Regions from separate parts of the Peribacillus sp. TH14 genome, predicted to be linked through region 1. Evidence: riboswitches for the same ligand, from Rfam matches in the RefSeq annotation. Region 1 holds a riboswitch; each other region holds the start of a gene.
What was found. Region 1 has a riboswitch for S-adenosylmethionine ahead of JFU50_RS03890 (methionine ABC transporter ATP-binding protein). Riboswitches for the same ligand answer to the same signal wherever they lie in the genome.
Positions count from the first base shown of each region.

Region 2: linked by a shared signal. The riboswitch ahead of JFU50_RS21395 (bifunctional homocysteine S-methyltransferase/methylenetetrahydrofolate reductase) and the one ahead of JFU50_RS03890 (methionine ABC transporter ATP-binding protein) in region 1 are both predicted to bind S-adenosylmethionine.
Region 3: linked by a shared signal. The riboswitch ahead of JFU50_RS08210 (methionine ABC transporter ATP-binding protein) and the one ahead of JFU50_RS03890 (methionine ABC transporter ATP-binding protein) in region 1 are both predicted to bind S-adenosylmethionine.
Region 4: linked by a shared signal. The riboswitch ahead of JFU50_RS22505 (YezD family protein) and the one ahead of JFU50_RS03890 (methionine ABC transporter ATP-binding protein) in region 1 are both predicted to bind S-adenosylmethionine.

Region 1 is NZ_JAEKEK010000001.1:765,815-771,263, forward strand. It holds gene JFU50_RS03885 (MBL fold metallo-hydrolase) at 1-653, opposite strand, end outside; SAM riboswitch class I at 1,327-1,433, shown strand; gene JFU50_RS03890 (methionine ABC transporter ATP-binding protein) at 1,499-2,515, shown strand; gene JFU50_RS03895 (methionine ABC transporter permease) at 2,502-3,170, shown strand; gene JFU50_RS03900 (MetQ/NlpA family ABC transporter substrate-binding protein) at 3,224-4,045, shown strand; gene JFU50_RS03905 (DUF1450 domain-containing protein) at 4,291-4,536, opposite strand; gene hppD (4-hydroxyphenylpyruvate dioxygenase) at 4,778-5,449, shown strand, end outside.
Region 2 is NZ_JAEKEK010000001.1:4,375,706-4,381,154, forward strand. It holds gene JFU50_RS21380 (DNA ligase D) at 1-260, opposite strand, end outside; gene ku (non-homologous end joining protein Ku) at 377-1,222, shown strand; gene JFU50_RS21390 (MOSC domain-containing protein) at 1,975-2,610, shown strand; SAM riboswitch class I at 2,737-2,835, shown strand; gene JFU50_RS21395 (bifunctional homocysteine S-methyltransferase/methylenetetrahydrofolate reductase) at 2,939-4,786, shown strand; gene metH (methionine synthase) at 4,779-5,449, shown strand, end outside.
Region 3 is NZ_JAEKEK010000001.1:1,700,472-1,705,920, reverse strand. It holds gene JFU50_RS08215 (hypothetical protein) at 248-487, shown strand; SAM riboswitch class I at 723-834, shown strand; gene JFU50_RS08210 (methionine ABC transporter ATP-binding protein) at 1,238-2,260, shown strand; gene JFU50_RS08205 (methionine ABC transporter permease) at 2,274-2,924, shown strand; gene JFU50_RS08200 (MetQ/NlpA family ABC transporter substrate-binding protein) at 2,946-3,818, shown strand; gene JFU50_RS08195 (M20 family metallopeptidase) at 3,899-5,107, shown strand.
Region 4 is NZ_JAEKEK010000001.1:4,622,576-4,628,024, reverse strand. It holds gene JFU50_RS22525 (nitrite/sulfite reductase) at 1-645, opposite strand, end outside; gene cysC (adenylyl-sulfate kinase) at 663-1,262, opposite strand; gene sat (sulfate adenylyltransferase) at 1,304-2,452, opposite strand; gene JFU50_RS22510 (phosphoadenylyl-sulfate reductase) at 2,481-3,158, opposite strand; gene JFU50_RS22505 (YezD family protein) at 3,373-3,516, opposite strand; SAM riboswitch class I at 3,695-3,803, opposite strand; gene ssuE (NADPH-dependent FMN reductase) at 4,136-4,672, opposite strand; gene JFU50_RS22495 (TetR/AcrR family transcriptional regulator) at 5,099-5,449, opposite strand, start outside.

The sequences.
Region 1 (5,449 bases):
TCACCACGCAGGTTTTCCAAATAGTCGAGCTTTCTTTGAAACATTTCCTTCCCATTAGGGACATGACCGGCATGACAACAAAAAACCTCTCCAAAATCATATTGAAGTAATCTATTTATAGAATCGATGATAACAGGGACAGATTCTTCCCGTAAAACAAGCTTCGTTTTCGGTGTAACGAATAGGTCACCTGAAAACAGCATGCCATTACTGTGATTCAAATACACCATATGGTCCTTAGCATGACCTGGGGTAAAGATTGGCTCCCACGTTTGGGTACGGGAATGAACAGTCCTCCCCAACGGCTCAGCTTTGAAGCCATCTCTCCTTCCCCAAAAAGTTTTGCGATAATCAGGATATTCAGCATCCTTCGCACATACATCAATCGACATCGGATGAATATAAATTGGAACTTTTCTATGTTCCTGTATCCAGGAAGCACCGCCAGTATGGTCCTCATGATAATGCGTTAGCGCCACTAAATCGAAGTCGGCTGATTCATAGAAAGGGATAAGTTCTTCCAATAAAATTTGGGCTCCCGTATCAATCAAGAGGCCGTCTATTAAAAAAACATATACACTCATCCCCGACTTTATTCCTTCAGGGGTCCCTTGTACACAAACCACATCATTTATCGTCTTAATCTCTAGCATGGCTTCCCTCCTCATCAATTGTATAAAAATAGTTTAATATCCTATTTCCCCCTTGTTCATTACAATAAATGTAATATCCCCCCATACTTTTGACAAGCAAATAGTATTTTTCCTAGCAAAGACCCATTGTATATTTTCCGGTAGAATCAAGGCACTGTTTGAAACCATAGTCATTGATTTAAGGTATTCTATTATGCAACTAAGAAAAGAAACAGCAAAAATCTGGCTTCGGTTAAAAGGAAGTTGTTAATAAAGGGTACTCCCTATTTAAGTTTGGACGATAAAAAAATTCACGGCTAATCATTAACGCTGAATAACTGTCAATATTACCTTGGTTGATAAAAAAGCTAAAGCATTCATGATACAGACTTTGAAACAATACTTTCCTGACAAAAACTTCACGTAATTATTAAAAAAAATCGACAAGCTGCTAAAAAGAACGAAGCCTATCTTACAAATATCATAAAAAAGTATGGCTTTCCGACCATTAACGATCAATGGTGACAATACCCCGATTCCAAAAGGTATGATTATCCAATTCTAGATTTACCATAAAAAAATTAATTAAATCACCAGAAAGTTATTCTAAAATTACAGAAACGATTGACAATATGTGAATTTACAAATAATATAGATTATATTAGAAAACTTGTAATATTCCAAAATAATAATTTACTTATCAAGAGTGACTGAGGGAACAGGCCCTGTGATGTCCGGCAACCGCCCCAATCGGGAACGGTGCTACTTCCTGCAGAATGATTACATTCTGAAAGATAAGACGAAATAATTTCGCTGCCTCTTTCTGAATGATAGAGGCAGTTTTTTATGTTTAAGGGGGAAGGCTCATGATTGAAATCCGATCAGTCCGAAAGGAATACATATCGAAAAATACCCGAGTTGTCGGAGTGGATAACGTATCTTTGACAATTCAGACTGGTGAAGTTTATGGGATTGTTGGCTACAGCGGAGCCGGAAAAAGCTCATTAATACGCTGCTTAAATTTGCTTGAACGTCCGACAAAAGGAAAAATCATTATTGACGGGATTGACTTAACGTCTTTATCAGGCAAAGAGCTTCGAAAACAACGACAAAAAATCGGTATGATATTTCAGCACTTTTCCTTAGTCAGTTCCAAAACCGTTTTTGAAAATGTTGCTTTCGCCTTGAAAGCCGCACACAAATCAAAGGGTGTCATCAAAAGTCGCGTTCTAGAACTGCTGGACATAGTTGGGCTTAGTGATAAAAAGGATGTCTATCCGGCCCAGCTCAGCGGAGGTCAAAAGCAACGGGTCGGCATAGCGCGAGCCTTAGCCAATAACCCTACTGTACTATTATGTGATGAAGCGACTTCTGCCCTTGATCCAACAACAACAAAAGCGATTTTACAGTTATTAAAAAAGATTAGTCGGGAACTTGGTATCACTATAGTATTGATTACCCATGAAATGGAAGTAGTCAAAGAACTATGCCATCGAGTCGCTGTCATGCAGGATGGCAGGATTATCGAAGAAGGATCTGTTTATGAGATATTTTCACAACCAAAGCAGCAGTTGACGAAGCAATTCATCAGCAGTGTATTGGATTTTGAGCTTCCCTCACACTTAATTGAGGAAAGCAAAGGAACGATTATTCAAATTCAATTTGAAGGGCCCACCGCCGGTGAATCGATTCTTTCCGATGCTCTACAAAAGTATTCAGTAAAGGGAAATATCTTGCACGGCAAAATTGAATATATTCAGGATGTTCCATTAGGAATCTTAATCATTGAATTAATTGGTGAGGCTGCTGAAGTTCAATCGGCACTGGAATATATAACAAATCGGACCAGTTCTGTGGAGGTGTTGAAACATGTCACTGTTTGATTCCGTCGTCAATATTTTACCTGACCTTAATAAAGCCTTTCTCGAAACAATCTATATGGTTGGAATCTCCCTTGCGGTAGCCCTTCTAATTGGTTTGCCACTTGGAGTATTGCTGTTTACAACGACCAAGAATTTAATCTTTGAAAATAACGTCGTGAATCGATCTCTCGGTTTCGCTGTCAATATTGTCCGTTCAATCCCGTTTATCATTCTCTTAGTCGCCCTCCTTCCTTTAACGGATTTGCTTACTGGATCAACGATAGGGCCAAGAGCGGCTTCTGTTTCCCTATCTGTATCCGCGATACCTTTTTTTGCAAGAATCGTTGAATCGGCATTACGCGAAATAGATAAAGGTGTGATTGAAGCTGCAATTGCTGTAGGTGCCACTCCATGGATGATCATTAAGGATGTACTTCTTCCTGAGGCAAAACCGGGAATCATTCAAGGGTTGACGTTAACGACCATTTCACTTATCGGTTACTCAGCGATGGCTGGGACAATCGGTGGGGGCGGAATTGGTGACCTGGCCATTCGGTACGGCTATTACCGTTATGACAACACAGTCATGATCACGACAATCGTCGTGTTAATCTGCCTTGTACAAATCATTCAAATGGTTGGTGACAAGGCCTCATACTTAGTAAATAAACGATAGAATCAGTCATTTTAACAATGATTTAATACAACATATTACAGGAGGAATTTCCAATGAAAAAAATAGCTTCTTTATTATCTGTTTGCGCACTAGCCCTTGGCTTGGCAGCTTGCGGAAGCGATAATGCTTCCCCAAAAACTGAAGACAAAAAAGAATTGAAAATCGGAGCAACTACCGGTCCTTACGCGGATATGGTAAAAGAGGCCATCAAGCCAGGCCTAGAAGATCTTGGCTACAAAATAGAAATCGTTGAATTCACTGACTATATCCAGCCAAATAAATCACTTGGTAACAATTCAATCGACGCCAACCTTTTCCAGCACAAAGTGTATATGGATAACTTCGCTAAAGAAAATGATTTAGAGCTTTCTGACCTTGTTATTGTACCGACAGCACCAATGGGTATATACTCGAACAAATATAAATCGTTGAAAGACATTAAAGATGGTACATCACTAGCCCTACCGAACGATCCAGTTAACCTTGCACGTGCACTTAAAGTCCTAGTAGATGAAGATTTAATTGAAGTCAAGCCAGATGTCGATCCCTTAAAAATATCGGAAAAAGATGTAACAAAGAACCCAAAAAACATTCAATTCAAACCATTAGAATCGGCTCAATTGCCGCGTGCAACAGACAGCGTTGACCTATCAGCGGTCCCAGGTAACTTCGCTCTTGCAGCAAAAATGGATCTCCAAGATGCCCTTGTTTTAGAAAACATGCCGGATATGTATCGTAATGTTGTTGCTGTGAATACAAAAGATGCAGATGCACAATTTGCTAAGGATATTAAATCAGTAGTTGAATCAGACAAGTTTGAAGAAGTAATCGATAGCAAGTTTGCAGGCTTCGGAAAACCAGATTGGATGAAATAAGAAACCAAACCATAAAATTCAAGGCCTGCTCCCTTTTTGGGAACAGGCCTTGAATTTTTCCGTCATACTATGCGAAGATATCAATCAATGCAATTAATAAGCATTTGTAGTAGGGTTTTACATATATTTTATCATAGATGGATGCTCTCTGAAGGTTCGCATGTTTCTCGGGGAAGACACAATATAATGATATAGTTGTCAATAAAAGCGATAATCAATTATTACTAATTTCATTTTCTCGTTGTTCACACAGTGTCTCCTTGTTTAAGCCTAGCTACATATTGTTCAATTTTTTCGAGAAGTTCAACTGGATCGTTTGCGACAATGTTTACACCATTTACAACTGCAAACGGCTGCATTAAACATTGTCCGCAATACAACAAGCATCTATCCTCAATAACCTCTAGACCGCTACACTCCATTAATTTATCTTTAATAGTTTCCAACTCATCTTCGAAGTTACTAGGGCAGAACTTTACACTAATTTTCATATCTAATTCCCCTTTTATTTAGTTGCTAACATTTTAAGTAGATATACAAAAAATGTGCAAGAGTACACCTAAACGCAAAAATGTTTTATCGCGTTAAAATGTTGCTACCATGATGGTCAACCGCGGTAAAACACATATTTGCGTGGTGAATTTTTATGTATTATGATGTGAACTATCACAGGCGGAAAATTAAGAAAATTCAGCTTTTTTATGTAAAAAAAACGATTAAGGAGCGGTAAATATGACTAAAAAAACAGTTGGATCTTCTAAAGCAAAGAAAGAGGAATTGTTTCCGGTTAAGAGTGTCCATTACGTAGAAATCTATACTGGGAACGCAAAGCAGGCTGCTTATTATTACGCAAACGCTTTCGGATTCAAGCTTATAGCATATAAAGGACTAGAAACAGGCTCCCGTGACCGTGTATCTTACGTTATGGCACAGGGCACCATCCGATTGATTTTAACAGGAACTCTATCAGACAGCACAGATGTGGCTGAGTTTATTAAAACTCATGGCGAAGGAGTAAAAGATATCTCCCTTCTCGTAAAAGACCTAGAAAAAACATATGCGGGTGCTATTGAACGCGGTGGCATCGCTCTTCGAGAACCATGGGTGGAAGAAGATGAAAATGGCAAAGTAAGAAAAGCAATCTTAGGCACATATGGGGATACGATTCACACGCTTGTTGAGCCAATCGATTATAAAGGTGGATTTCTGCCAGGTTTTAAAGCTCGTGAGGACAACTTTGGAGCTCAACCTTCAGGCTTAATCGGTATTGACCACCTTGTTGGTAATGTGGAAGTAATGGATGAATGGACAAATTATTATGAAAAAGTATTCGGTTTTACTGTTCTGAAACATTTTGATGATGAAAACATTTCGACCGAGTACTCAGCCCTAATGTCAAAAGTT
Region 2 (5,449 bases), 3.6 Mb from region 1:
AATTCACCATCTAACTGCAGTGGTAGAAAACTTTTAAGATCTAGGTCATTAATAAATGTACTGATTTCTGGGAAAAGGGAAGATAATTCCTTCCCGTTTCGACTCGTAATTTTTACCGTATGGGCATCTATTGTTAAAATGGCACGAAAACCGTCATATTTGACTTCATAACGCCAATCCGTGGATTTCGGGGCTTCGGGGTAATATGTTGGCAGCATCGGTTTCATTTTATTTGTACCTCCGCAATAAGTGATTGACATTATTTTTGCCAAAATAATGAGGTGTTAGAGTTGGCAAATGTTTTTTCGAATTATTTTAGACAAGAGGGAATAATAAGCCTGTACTTCTATTTATAAAAAGTTATGAGGTGATGAATATGCATACCATTTGGAAGGGAAGCATTTCTTTCGGTTTGGTGAACATTCCGATAAAACTTCATGCCGCAACGGAAGATAAGGACATATCCTTGCGAACGTTGCATAAGGAATGCCACTCACCAATTAAATACGAAAAAGTTTGTCCGGTCTGCCAGAAGGAAGTAGGCAAGGAAGACATTGTTCGTGCTTTTGAATATACAAAAGGAAAGTTTGTTGTATTAGAAGACAATGAGCTAGAAGAACTTAAAAAACAAAATGAAGAAAAATCAGTGGAAATCATGGATTTTGTTAAAATTGAAGAAATAGATCCGATATATTTTAACCGTAGTTATTTTATGTCTCCAAATGATGGTGGCATAAAAGCCTATTCCCTATTGCGGCAAGCACTCAAGGAATCGAATAAAGTTGGGTTAGCAAAAATCATCATCCGTTCAAAGGAACAAATGGCGGTTATAAGGGTTGTAGATAACACCTTGTTGATGGAAACGATTCATTATCCAGATGAAGTACGCTCCGCAGCAGATGTTCCGAATATCCCTGCAAATGATACAATTGTAAAAAAAGAAATTGATACGGCAATTTTATTAATAGATCAATTAACGACGACTTTCGATCCGACAAAATACAATGATGATTATCGAACGGCGTTACTTGAGCTGATTGAATCAAAGAAGACAGGACAGAAGACGATTACAGCCAAAACAAAAGAAACAGTGTCCAACAATGTTACCGATTTAATGGAAGCTTTACAAGCATCCATTGATCGAACGAAACCTGATAAACTGGAAGGGAAAAAAACGACGACCCGGAAAAAAGCGGCACCGAAAAAAAAGAAACAAGCGTAAAAAAAGAAGCTGAGTGGAAGACGAACCAATGTCTCTCAGCTTCTTTTTGTTTTTTCAGAAGGGGAACAAAGTGAATACAGTGGTTAAAGAGGTACACATAGCTGAAGAGTTTAAACGGAATACATATTAATAAAGTTTGTGTTTTGTATAGATAATTGGGTTGCCCGTGGAGATATTTGTAGGACTAATCTATGCGGTAGAGGAAGAATGTGAATTAAAACCCTTGGTTTTTTTAGTAAGAAAAACGAAATGGTTCTTTTTGACAGAGAAGAAGCTGAGAATTTAAAAAGAAAAGGTAGTGTTTTAGGCTGATGTGTTTTAATGGAGTGATTCTGAGCAGAGCAAAATATTATTCTGAAGATGATAGTGTCATTCAGTAAGGCGATATATGGCTGATCTTTATTGTAGGGATTGAGTAGTGGATTTGAAGAAGGCAAAAAAATTCGCTCCCTGAAGAGCGACAAAGAGGAAATTAATCGTGAAATCAACATATAGGCGACCAATTTTGTTTTTCGACTATATATTGTGTTCATATTCTACCATATTTAATTCTGAAATAGCAACCAAATTACCGAAACTATAGTACGATTTTTCTGAAAATCAGTAATTTTCCACCATTTCTCCCGGAAGTAGACGTTTTTATCTTCTCTGAAATAGTAAAGTAATTAAAATAGATGCAGAATAAAATGAATTTTTAGTATAATGTATTCATATAAGGATGATATAAAGTAAATAGGATTGGAAGATGTTAATTGGAAAATGGAAAAATCGTGTCCCTTCAAGCCGGAAAGCCTAAACAGGAAATGTTTTCGAATGTTAAGATTTTATCAGCTATGGATAAAAAAACTTTGGATAATGTGACCGTAACAAAATCAGGAATAGTTGGAGACGGAGTAGGGAATCTAAAGTTCCATGGAGGCCCTGACCGTGCATTGTGCATTTATCCTTTTGAGCATTACTCATTTTGGAATGAAAAATTCTCTAAACAGCTTGATATCCCTGCTTTTGGTGAGAATTTAACAGTAGCTGGGATGATGGAAACTCAAACGTATATCGGTGATATCTATCAAATAGGTGGGACAATTGTTCAGATCACCCAAGGACGAATTCCTTGCTCGACTATTTCTCATTTTAACCAAGAACCTAAGTTTTTGACATCAGTGATGAAAACAAGTTTTACTGGTTATTTTGCAAAGGTCATTCAAGAAGGAGTTATTAAAAAACAAGATGAAATTGTTTTATTAGATCGACTTCAAGAAAACATCTCTGTATATTATGCAACTGAAGTGATCCTGCATAATCGAGACGGACAGGATGGAGCTCATGCTCTACTTTCTGTAGATTCGTTAGCGGTGGACTGGAAACAAAGGATATTAAAGAGAGTTTAAACTTTGAAGGATGTATGATCTTAGTAGAAAAGAAAAAAATGACTATCAAACTATTGAAATTGACAGATTATTAATGTAAATTAAATATAAACAAATTTTGAAATGTTAAGAAAACTTTATAAATGGATCTTATCGAGAGAGGTGGAGGGACTGGCCCGAGGAAACCTCAGCAACCAGCTTAGGCAAAGGTGCTAAATCCAGCAAGCAGAGCTTGATAGATGAGGAGAATGTTTCAAAAAACCTTCTTCTTTGAGAAGGTTTTTTTTCTTTTCTCTCATACTCATAGAAAACGACAAAAACAGAATTGTTTTTGAGAGAGGGTGTACATATGGATTTTCGTAAAGAATTGAAAGAAAGAATGCTGGTTGGAGAAGGAGCAATGGGAACATTATTATACTCATATGGAATCGATCAATGTTATGAGGAATTAAACTGCACTAATCCTGATCAAATTGAATCCATTCATCGTGCCTATTTAGAAGCAGGTGCTGATATTCTACAATCGAATACTTACGGAGCCAACTTTAATAAATTGAAAAGGCATGGTCTTGAAGATGAAGTAAGCCGAATTAACCGACAGGGAGTTATCCTTGCTAAAAAAGCTGCAAAAGGCAATGCATTTGTATTTGGTACTATAGGGGCTCAGCGAAGTATCCGTAAATCGGATTTAAGCATGGAAGAAATTAAGCGAGGTTTTCGTGAGCAGCTATATAGTCTGCTTATAGAAAATCCTGATGGGATTCTCCTTGAAACATTTTATGATCTGGAAGAACTTGAAACCGTGTTGCAAATTGCTAAAAAAGAAACGGAATTGCCAATTATTGCAAATGTATCGATGCATGAATTAGGTAATCTTCAAAATGGGATCCATTTAAATGAAGCATTTCAAAAACTCGAGCAATTGGGTGCTGATGTTGTTGGTGTGAATTGCCGTCTAGGTCCACATCATATGATTCGCGCCTTGGAAGAAGTGACTTTGCCAAAGCATGCGGCTATCGCTATCTATCCAAATGCTAGCCTACCGGATTACGTGGATGGAAGACTAGTTTATAAAGCAGTGCCTGAATATTTTGGCTCAAGTGCCCTTGAGCTTCGTGAGCAGGGTGCCACGATAATCGGTGGGTGTTGTGGAACAACACCACTTCATATTCAATCTGTGAAAAATGCGATTGGGAGTTTAGTTCCAGTAGAAGAAAAAATGACGAAAGCACGTGAAATCGAAATAATTGAAGTGAATCATAGAGAACTGGAACTACCCCTGCATGAGCAGGCCAAAACTGAAAGAACGATTCTTGTTGAACTTGATCCGCCGAAAAAATTAGGAATTGAAGGTTTTATGGCTGGTGCGGAGGCATTAAAAAATGCGGGTGTTGATTCGATTACATTAGCTGATAATTCACTTGCTTCGCCGAGGATATCTAATGAGGCGCTGGCCAATTTGTTGAAAAACCAATTAGATGTAAATCCAATGGTGCATATTACGTGCCGTGATAGGAACTTAATTGGCCTTCAATCACATTTAATGGGGCTTCAAACGGTGGGGTTGAACGAGATTCTGATTATCACTGGTGATCCTTCAAAAATAGGGGACTTCCCAGGTGCAACTTCAGTCTATGATTTATCGTCATTTGACTTAATTAGTATGGTAAAACAATTTAATGAAGGTCTTTCCTATTCCGGTCAAAGTCTTGGTCAACGGGCAAATTTTAAAATTGCGGCTGCCTTTAACCCAAATGTGAAATATTTGAATAAGGCCGTTCAGCGGATGGAAAAGAAGATTGCTTGCGGTGCTCAGTCCTTTTTGACCCAACCGATTTATTCAGTCGATCAGATTGAAGAGGTTTATGAAGCGACAAAACATATAGATACTCCGATTTTCGTCGGAATTATGCCGTTAACGAGCACACGAAATGCGGAATTTATCCATAACGAAATACCGGGTATTAAATTACCTGATAATGTAAGGCGGGCTATGGCTTTAGCAGGGGATGACCCGATAAAGTCAAGAATGGAAGGTGTGAATATCGCCAGAGAACTGGTGGACGCCGCAAGAGAAAAATTCAAGGGGATTTATTTAATTACACCATTCCTTCGCTATGAAATGACTGCGGAACTTACAAAATATATTAGAGAAGTCGATAGTAAACATACATCAGAGGTGGCAGTACATGAATAAAAAAGCGATTCAAGAACAGTTAAAGTCTAAGATTCTCCTTCTTGATGGTGCAATGGGAACCATGCTACAAGCTGAGAATTTAACAGCAAAGGACTTTGGGGGAGAACAATTCGAGGGATGTAATGAATATTTATCACTGACGCAACCTGAAATCATCCAAACCATCCATGAAAAATACTTAGCAGCAGGTGCCGATATTATTGAGACAAATACCTTCGGAGCCACGAGCATCGTTCTTGAGGAATACCAAATAAGTACGATTGCTTATAAGCTTAATAAAATTTCAGCTGAACTTGCCGTGAAAGCTTGTGAAAAATATTCAAATGATAAATGGCCAAGATATGTTGCTGGTTCAATGGGACCAACAACAAAAACACTTTCTGTTACAGGAGGAACCACATTTGATATTTTAACCGATTCTTATGAAGAACAGGCACTCGGTCTATTAGACGGTGGTGTGGACCTGTTGTTAGTGGAAACCTGTCAGGATATGCTTAATGTTAAGGCTGCCTTTTCTGGAATAAAAGCGGCCTTTGCTAAAACAGGGAAAGAAGTGCCTGTCATCATTTCGGGGACAATCGAACCGATGGGTACTACCCTAGCCGGTCAGTCCATTGAAGCGTTCTATTTATCAGTTGAACATATGAAGCCTGTGGCTGTTGG
Region 3 (5,449 bases), 930 kb from region 1:
CTAAATAGCGATTTGTTTTTGCTGATAAGTAGACATACTATAGAATTCAAACTCTACCGAGTGTTTTTTAATTAAAAGAAATAAACTCTTCTAAGGAAAGAGCTATTATAATAGTGCTAAAGATGAAAAAACACATGTTTAGTCTTCCTTCGCTGTAATAATAAATAACTTTTATTATTACAGATATGAGGGCAAAGGGTCCTCACACATTTAAAACAGATGCAAAAAAGTTTATAACCGCATATATATGGTACTATTTATTATTGTTTTTTCTTTTTTCTTTTTTGATACTAAACGTACCGAAAGTTTGCTATCAAAAAATGGTCAAAAACTCAAAAATAAACGTAAACCCCAATCAAAAGATTATAAGAGTGGGGGGCGCAGGGAGCTCCCCGCATGGATAAGGCAGACCGTGAGTAGCAACCTGAATAGTGAGTTTGCCAAAGGTTTGCCGTTATTTCATCAAGATACAGAGCTTTCCTTATGAGGAAGGAAGTCCTGATCCTGACTGACTTCGTAATGTTTTCGTTTTTTTGTAATAGAGTCTATGCCTAGGTTACCCGTATACATGGTATGCAGGGCAAAATCTGACCTGTCTTAAGGTATAGTTAAATGAACGATTAAAAATTATACTGTAAAAATATTTTAGATTATTCAAAATAGAGTTGACATTAGTAAAATTTGAATATATAGTGAGGAACATAATTAAATAAATACGTTATTTCTTATCAAGAGATGTGGAGGGACTTGGCCCTATGATACCTCGGCAGCGGGTTTTTACTTTTGTAAAAATACTGTGCTAATTCCAACGGACGAAAGTTTGAAAGATAAGAAGGAGCTTTTCTTAGATAATTAAATTAAGAGTTTACTCTTTTTTATTTCTAAAAGAGGCCTCTTCTGTCTGATGACGGAAGAGGCCTCTTTTGTTTATTCAGAATGTATATGGTTATTTGGAGAATTGGTGCAATTATTAGTAGGTTTCACGCACTAATCGTGAATTATAAGCAATTACTCGTGAGTTTGACAGATTAACTCGTGAGTTTCGCGCAATTACTCGTGAGTTTCGCGCAATTACTCGTGAGTTTCACGCATTTACTCGTGAGTTTCACACATTTACTCGTGAATTGTGAGCAATTACTCGTGAGTTTCGAAAATTTAACCCTATCATTATGAAACTTTGCAAAGCTCTTCTCTGGATAATGAATTCGTACAAATAAACAGCGTGGGGGGAGACAGAATGATTGAATTTCAAAATGTTAAAAAGGTATATAAAACAAAGAAACAGACTGTTGAAGCTTTGAAAGGAATTAATTTGACAGTTGAAAAAGGCGATATTTTTGGTGTTGTCGGTTATAGTGGAGCCGGAAAAAGTACGTTGATTCGGTTAGTCAATCTACTCGAACACCCTTCAGATGGACAGGTTATTGTTGGGGGGAAGGATTTAACCAAATTGAACCCGAAGGAATTACGGGCAGAAAAGAAAAAAATTGGCATGATTTTTCAACATTTTAACTTACTTAACTCAAAGACAGTTTTTGATAATATTGCCATGCCGCTAGTTTTATCGGGAACCCCTAGTAAAGAAATCAAAGAGCGGGTAGGCGAGTTGTTAGAGTTCGTTGGCTTATCAAGTAAAGCAAGGAGTTATCCGGAACAATTGTCTGGCGGTCAAAAGCAACGAATAGGGATTGCTAGAGCGTTGGCTACCAACCCATCGATTCTTTTGTGTGATGAAGCGACGTCAGCATTGGATCCACAAACAACTAGTGCTGTACTGCGACTCTTAAAAAAAATTAATAAAGAATACAATATTACCATTTTGCTAATCACTCATGAAATGTCTGTAATTAGGGAAATTTGCAATAAGGTTGCGGTCATGGAAGGCGGACGCGTGGTTGAACAAGGTTCGGTTTTCGAAGTTTTTGCGAAGCCCCAAACAGGTATCGCAAAAAACTTTGTACGAACTGTTATTCACGACGAGATCCCACAAAGTTTCCTGAAAAATACCGGATCATATATTCCGATTATTTGGAAAATTAACTTTATTGGTACTACATCAGGCAATCCTTTACTTTCAACCATCTCGAAAAAATATGATGTTCATTTAAGTGTTTTATCAGCTAATATTTCTGAAATTCAAGAAACACCTTTTGGAAATTTAATTATTGAAGTGACAGGGAACAAAAAAGAGGTGGACAAGGCTTATCAATATATTAAAGATGAGGGGATTCTCGTCCAGGAGGTGCAGATAAATGGGTAATACGCTTTGGGGAATGGAAATAACGGCAGACCAGCTGTCGACAGCTTTCGGTGACACACTTTATATGGTAGCCATCTCATTGATATTTTCCGGGCTGATTGGACTTCCGCTAGGAATCTTACTTGTCATTACAAGAAAGGGTCACATCCTGGAGAATAAATGGATCTTTAATGTATTGAACCCGGTCATCAATATATTGCGGTCGGTTCCTTTCATCATCTTGCTTGTAGCACTTATTCCGTTTACCAGAATGATTGTCGGCAGTGCGATCGGAACGAATGCGGCCATTGTTCCGCTAATCTTTTACGCGGCTCCTTATATTGCCCGGCTTGTGGAGAACTCCCTGTTGGAAGTGGACAAAGGGATCATCGAGGCAGCTCAGGCGATGGGGGCGACGACATGGCAAATCATTTATCGCTTTTTGATTCCCGAGGGACTTAGTTCGTTGATCCTTACATTTACAACAGCGACAATTGGCCTTGTTGGATCTACGGCCATGGCAGGTGCTGTCGGTGCAGGTGGGGTAGGAGATTTAGCCTTAGCTTACGGTTATCAAAGGTTCGATACGATGACGATGGTCGTCACAGTAGCGGCGCTCGTGATCATCGTTCAATTATTGCAATCCACCGGGAATTTTGTTTCAAGAAAAATCAGAAGAAGATAAAAATAACAGGAGGTAGGAGAAATGAAGAAAATCTTATTAACGATCATGGTATTGGCATTGGCCATTGTGGCTGCAGCATGCGGGAACGAAGAGGGTGCATCAGGCGGTTCGGATGATGTGAAAACAGTGAAAGTCGGTGTCAGCAGCGGGGATACGAGAACATGGGAATACATTGTTGACTTAGCGAAAAAGGATGGGCTGAATATCGAACTTGTTACTTTTAATGATTATATCCAACCGAACCTTGCGTTAAGTGAAGGAGAAATTGATGCGAATTCATTCCAAACAGTTGCCTACTTCGATGAATTTGTTAACGATCAAAATTTGAAATTAGAGGCCATCGGATCAACTGTTATTGCACCTATGGGCCTTTATTCGAAAAAACACAAAGATCTCAAAGATCTTCCAGATGGCGCTACGATAGCCGTTCCGAATGAAGCAACAAACTTTGGCCGTGCATTACTCCTTCTTCAAGAAGCTGGATTGATTACATTGAAAGAGGAATTCAATGGATCGGGATCATTGGAAATCATTAAGGAAAATCCGAAAAAATTGAAAATCAAACCTGTTGCTGCCGGCAATACGCCGCGTCTATTGGATGATGCCGATGCTTCAGCCATTAATAATAACTTTGCCATTGAAGCAGGCCTTACTTTAAAAGAGGCATTATTCCATGAAAGTAAAACGGCGAAACCATATATTAATATCATTGCGGTTAAAAAGGGAAATGCCGACCGTCCTGAGCTACAAAAATTAGTGGAGCTTTATCAATCGAAAGAAGTGGAAGCGTTCATTGAAAAAACGTTTAAAGGAAACACCATTCCTGCATATGTTTCTGTAGACGAATTAGTGAATTACCAAGATGCTTGGACAAAACCAGCCAATGAAAAATGATGAATAGAACAAAGTGAAGGAATGCCGGATGGATTCAAGGTGCCTGTCCGGCTTTTTAAACCAAAAGGGGAGTTAAGAATATGGCGAGAGAATTATTGCAGAAGCAGCATCAGCAGATCATTGAAGATCACATCGACCTTCATTCCGAATTATATATTGAAACGAGTCAAGCCATCCATGCAAACCCCGAAATTGGGAATCAAGAGTTCTTTGCTTCGAAAACGTTGACCAAATTACTTCAAGATGCAGGATTTGAAGTAACCCGTGATATAGCTGGGCATGAAACTGGCTTCATCGCCAAAAAGGCCTCCTCAAAGAAAGGCCCCAAAATTGCCTTTTTAGCTGAGTATGATGCATTGCCAGGTCTAGGACATGCTTGCGGCCATAATATCATTGGCACTACGAGTGTCGCAGCAGGAATTTCACTATCTCAAGTACTAGAGGAAACAGGCGGAGAGGTGATTGTTTTCGGAACACCTGCTGAAGAGGGAGGGCCAAATGGAAGTGCAAAAGGCAGCTTTGCGAAGCACGGTTTGTTTGATGAGGTAGATGCAGCCATCATTATCCATCCAGCTGGTCAAACTGGTGTAACAAGTCCATTTTTGGCTGTAGATCCACTTGATTTTCATTTTTACGGAAAATCAGCACATGCAGCTGCTGCGCCTGAGCAAGGTGTAAATGCTCTTGACGGGGTTATTCAGCTATTTAATGGCATTAGTGCTTTACGTCAGCAACTCCCATCTGAGGTCAAAATCCACGGAATAATAACCAATGGTGGAGAAGCACCTAACATCATTCCTGAATATGCTTCTGCCCGATTTTACATTAGAGCAACAACATGGAAGCTATGCCAGGATGTATCGCGTAAAATACGTGATGTTGCTGAAGGGGCTGCACTTGCCACAGGAAGCACAGTTAAAGTCGAACGTTTCCAAAATGAAGTGCTTGATTTTGTCATAAATCCAGTTCTTGATGAACTGTTAAAGGAAGAACTGACTCAGTTAGGAGAAACGGTAGCTCCTAGAAAAGATAGTGGTTTTGGTTCGACTGATGCGGGGAACGTAAGCCATATAGTTCCGACAGCCCATCCATATATAAAAATTGGACCAGATGATTTGATTGCCCATACAAATGAATTCCGCGACTGTGCTAAATCTCAAGAAGGAGACAAAGCCATCCTCACTGGTGCAAAATCTCTTGCTCTTACTGGCTACCGGTTGATTTCGGATAAAGATCTGTTGGATAAGGTTAAAACAGCTTTTCATGAAGCGAAGCAAAAGGAAATATAAATAAATCGGATAGCAATGGTAGTTGGTCTTCTCCAAATCTATAAAATAAGAAGTGCATTAGCTTAGACAAAACGATATATATAGGTCAGATAAAGAAAAACAGAAGCCCCTTGGCTTCTGTTTCAGACTGTAGACAAACTCGATGAAAATCGATTTTGTCTACAGTTTTTTTGAGGGGTTGTAAAAATTCGACGTTGATTTCCACTCCAGGCACTCGCTTTCCGCGGGCGGTCAGGGAGCCTCCTCGGCGCCTTTGCGCCTGTGGGGTCTCCCTTGGACACGCATTTCCCGCAGGAGTCTCGCACCTTCCGTTCCAATCAACTTTGTTTTAACAATTAGATA
Region 4 (5,449 bases), 3.9 Mb from region 1:
TGTCTTTCCATCAATAACCTTCGTAGCTGGATTAAATGAAACGCAGTTAATTTCAGCATTGGCAGCATTATGAACATTAGCACTGACTGACATTTTATATTTCCTTGGAAGGTTTGAAAAATCTTCGTTAAGTCGGAAATACTCAAATACATTATAAAGGACGTCACGTGTATCAAAAAGTTCGTCAGGATCGATTCCAGCTAATGCATTTCCGATTATATTCCGTGTAATATCACCACATGCACCAGCAGTAGTCATCCCAACCTGTTCTAGACGGTTCAAAATATCAGGGACTTGTTCAATAGTCAACCAGTGAAACTGAATAGCTTGGCGAGTTGTGATGTCATAAACATCTCTACCGTAATCTTTCGCAATATTAGCAAGTGTGATTTGTTGGTCATAAGTAAGGATACCACCAGGAATAACGACACGCATCATCCAATAGCCCGCTTCTTTTGGTCGTTGCAAGTATAGACCTGCCCACTTGAACATATCCCACTTTTCTTTAGGAATGGATTCAAATCCATTTGCTGCATAATGAGGAATATCGTCAAAGATCTTCAAACCATCTTTTTCTAATTTCCAGACTTCAGTTTTGTTTTTAGCAATTACCGGATTTTCAGACCAAAACTTCTCATATACCACTACTTTTTCCTCCTCGATTAAATCGCTCTCTTAGTTGTCAAATAGTTGATTACCTGTTCGACGCACTCTTCAACACTATATTGGTTGGATTCTAAAACGATTTCCGGCTGTTCAGGTTCTTCATATGGAGAGTCAATCCCAGTAAAGTCTTTAATGATTCCCTTACGTGCCTTATCGTAAAGACCTTTTGGATCACGCACTTCACATTCTTCAATCGGACATTTTATGTAGACCTCAATAAACTCGCCTTCTTCAAGCAAATCGCGTACAATTTGACGGTCTGCTCGAAAAGGGGAAATAAATGCCGTTAATACGAACTGCCCGCTATCCACAAAAAGCTTGGAAACTTCACCGATCCGCCTAATATTCTCAGTCCGATCCTCTTCAGAAAAACCCAAATCTTTATTTAAGCCATGACGAATATTATCTCCATCCAAGACATAACTTCGAATATTTCGGTTATACAACTCTTTAGCGACTGCATTTGCAATCGTTGATTTTCCGGAGCCTGAGAGTCCTGTGAACCATAGAACTGTACTCTCATGTCCGTTTTGCTTACGACGGAGTTCCTTAGTCAAAGACGCTTCATGCCAAGTTACATTCGTGCTATTACTCATTATTATCCCCCTCTTACTACTTACATATATTTGAAACTAGTTTAGTTAAATACTTCATTCTTTTTCAGGCCTTCGATTAACACTTCGATGACTTCTTTACGACTGAAGGTAGCTGGTGGAATTTCACCATTACGCAACATTTCCCTAACCTTCGTTCCGGATAAGATAACATGATCTTCTTTACCATGCGGACATGTTTTAGCAGAAGCCATATTTCCACATGTTTTACAATAAAAGCTATGTTCAAAGAATAATAGCGTGATTCCTAACTCGTCAGGTTTGAAATTACCAAAGATTTTTTGTGCATCATAAGTGCCGTAATAATCGCCCACACCGGCATGGTCACGGCCAACAATAAAGTGGGTGCATCCGTAATTTTTACGAACCATGGCATGGAAAATGGCTTCTCTTGGCCCTGCATAACGCATGGCAGCAGGGAACACTGCTAGGGAGACACGATCCTTAGGATAATATTTCTCTAGTAGTACTTTATAACTCTCCATCCGTACATCAGCTGGTATGTCATCTGATTTAGTAGCACCTACTAGCGGATTTAAAAATAAACCGTCTACAATCTCCAATGCAGTTTTTTGAATGTATTCATGTGCACGGTGAACAGGATTTCTTGTTTGGAATCCAACAACTGTTTTCCAGCCTTTTTCAGCAAAAGTTTTTCTTGTGTCAACAGGATCCAAATAATGATCTTGGAATAGTGGACGTTCGATTCGTTTAACTAATTTAATATCCCCGCCGACATATACTTCACCACGGTTATACAAATTTTTCACACCAGGATGTTTCTCATCATCCGTTTGATAAACTAATGTGGCTTCCAATTGTTTATCAGGTCTGAAGATATCAGAAACAATGAGAACTCCGTATGTTTCTCCTTCATGATTCAACTTTACTTCTTCTCCTAGAGTAAGAGCTTTTGCTACTTCATCAGTAATCGGCAAAGTAATCGGGATGCTCCAAACATGGCCGCTGCTAAGCCTCATATCCTTAACCACTGCTTGATAGTCATCTTTTGTAAAGAATCCTTTAATAGGACTATAGGCCCCAGTACCTATTAATTCCAGGTCACTTAAAGCAATCTCATCAATTTCGATTGAGTTGTTTATTTTAGTAATATCATAGTCTGGTTCCCAACGATTGATCAACGTTCCTCCGTGCGGTAAGCTAACTGTCATACTAATTTCCCCCTAAATTTTCTATTTATTAAGATAAATGTAATCCGCATTCTGTTTTTTGCGCGCCCTGCCAACGTCCTGAGCGTAAATCATCGGCATTGATAGCAGGTGCCGTACATGTTTTACAGCCAATACTAGGATATCCATTATCGTGAAGAACATTATATGGAAGTCCATTTTTATGGGCATAGCGCCATACATCTTTCCATGTCCATTGAATAAGCGGGCATATTTTAATTGATTTAAACTTATTATCTTGATTAATATATTCCGTTAATGCTCTTGTTTCAGATTGCTCCCTGCGTAGTCCCGAGAGCCAAGCAGTTGCCGTTGAAAGTACCTCAGTAAGCGGCGCGATCTTACGTATGCTGCAACATTTATTTGAATCACGGAGCCATAACTCATCTCCATATTCAGTTGCTTGTTCCTCGAGCGTCAATGCCGGCTTTTTCATTTCAATTGAAAGCTGCGGATAGCGCTTTTTAACTTGTTCAATTAATTTGTAAGTCTCTTCAAAATGAACATCCGTATCCAGAAAAACAATTTTGGCTGAAGGATTGACCTTTGCCAATAAATCCGTAAGTACTATTCCTTCAATGCCGAAACTACATGCATAAATGAGTTTGTTACCATATTGGGAATTTGCCCACTCAAGAACTTCTAAAGCACCTTTTGTCTCACTGTCCTCAGGAAATGCAGGCAAAATCTCTGTGTCGAAATTTTCATAGTTTACTAATGCAGACAATCTTAAAGCCCCCTCTAAAAACTTGCTAAATGTTTCACAGAATAGAGTAACTTGTGATTAATACTCGCTGTTGTTTTTTAACGCTTAAAAGACCCTAGAAAAAAGAGACGAATTTAACTAATACTCTCTTTTATATCAGTTAAATCCACCTCTAGTTTTCTAGTCAGCAGATACCTTATTTAATTCTCAGCTTTTCATTTCTTTCCATTTGAATAATTTTACCATCCTGGACGATAAGTGTTATGGATCCATATTTCATCGACTTAAGCATTTCTTGTAGGCGTTCAAATATTTCCTCCAGCTGATTCTCTTTTTCCAAGCCAGTTCCTCCTTTAAGAAAATCCGAGACTAGCTTATCGTATAGCTGACCCGTTTATAAAATGCATTTTCTTAAATTTATATATTCCAAAACATCTTACAATGCTATGGTTTGCAAACGAATTTTACAGAAATAAAAACCCTTCCATGATGGAAAGATTTTCAAGGTAATATTTTTTACCTTATCTTCCAAAATGATCAACATTTTGTTGGATGTAGCACCTTGCATCCATCATGCAGGTTGCTGGACTTCAAAGGGCCAATTCCCTCCGTCGCTCTGGATAAGTTTTATTATTTTAAATATTAACATATATTTATTCCTTGTCAATGGAGTTTTCTTATAAAATAACTTGGATTAATAAAATGGGTGAACTGTTATTATTATACACACTTTTCCTTGAACGGATATTGTATAAGTTAAATATGAAAATAGACTCATTTTCAAGAGAAACTCTTAAAAAAAATGAGTCTATTTCATTACTTACCTCTTTTTACAATTGTTTAAGGCCTAATTGTTAAGGTTAATTAGTTTTAATGATTGTACATAAATAATCTTTAATCTCATGAAAATAAAAATAGTTCAAAACCTTAAGCCTTTACTTTTAGTCTATTAACAGCATTTAATTATTTCTTAATTGAATCGCTTCAACAAATTCTTGCACCTGACTTTGCACACGATCAACTAATTCGCTATCTTTAATTGGGCTTTCTGGATTCTGCTTATCTATTTCCTTATCTACAAAATATAAGCCCTGCAACGGCTCACCTTTTAAAATTGAAATTAAAGGTTTAAGTGCGTAATCAATCGCCAATAAATGCCTGTTACTTCCACCAATCATAATTGGCAGAACAGGCTTATTTTTAAATGCACCCTCAGGTAGCAAATCAATCAAAGCTTTTAACACGCCTGTGTAAGATGCCTTATATACTGGTGAACCAATAATGATACCTCTAGCTTCCTGAATTTTTTCTGAAAGCTTTATTATATCTTCACTATTATACCGGCCTTGGAATAGATCATCTGCGGAAAAATCCGTTATAGAGTAATAAGCAGTGGTAAACCCCACTTGTTCAACTAGTGATCGAACATGTTTTAAAGAGATGTCAGTTCTTGATGGACTCGCTGGACTGCCTGATAAAATTACGATTTCGCTCATATAAATTTCCTCCTATTATTTTCTTATCTGCGATAAGACTTGCTGATTCAATAAAAATCACTCAATCACTAATAAATCGGATAAGAACCCTGCCTAGGTAAAGTCATGTATCATATAATCATCGTAATATTCAGAAAAATAAAAGTCAAGTGTTTAACTCGGGATTAATATGAATAACCTATTCAGAAACTTTCATCAGTTATCCCCCTCTATTTTTCCTGAAATTTAAATCTGTTTCTTCCTTGACCTTTTAATTTTTGCATCTCCAAAATAACAGGTATAGTTCCATTCTTCGGATTACACTAGTTTGCACAATGTATCGTCAAGTCTAGAGGTACAAGCTTGAATAACTAATACTAATAGTAGATAAAGCAACGGTCATATTTGCGGCTTGTTGACTCATACGCCTTAAATATGACCGTTTATTTATGTATTATTGCTTTTTCCATGAATCCCATATACTAAAAGCTGAGCAATACTCTTTATTCGTTCCTCAGTAAAATACGGTTCCGTTTTCTGTTGATGAATCTCATAATGGGTCGATAAAGCTAATGTAAAAGAAATAATTCCTACATTAAATAAGATAATATCGGAAATATAGTGAATCTCTCCAGTATCAATTCTCTTCTGAAGTTCAATAAGCTTAGCATTTGGCTTGAAGATTTGCTCAACATATTGTTTAGAAATTTCTTGATCGTATTGAGTTTCTCGAAATAATATCGAATACTGTTCTTTATTTTCAAGAATTTTTTTTATCAATGTGATAACGTGATTCTC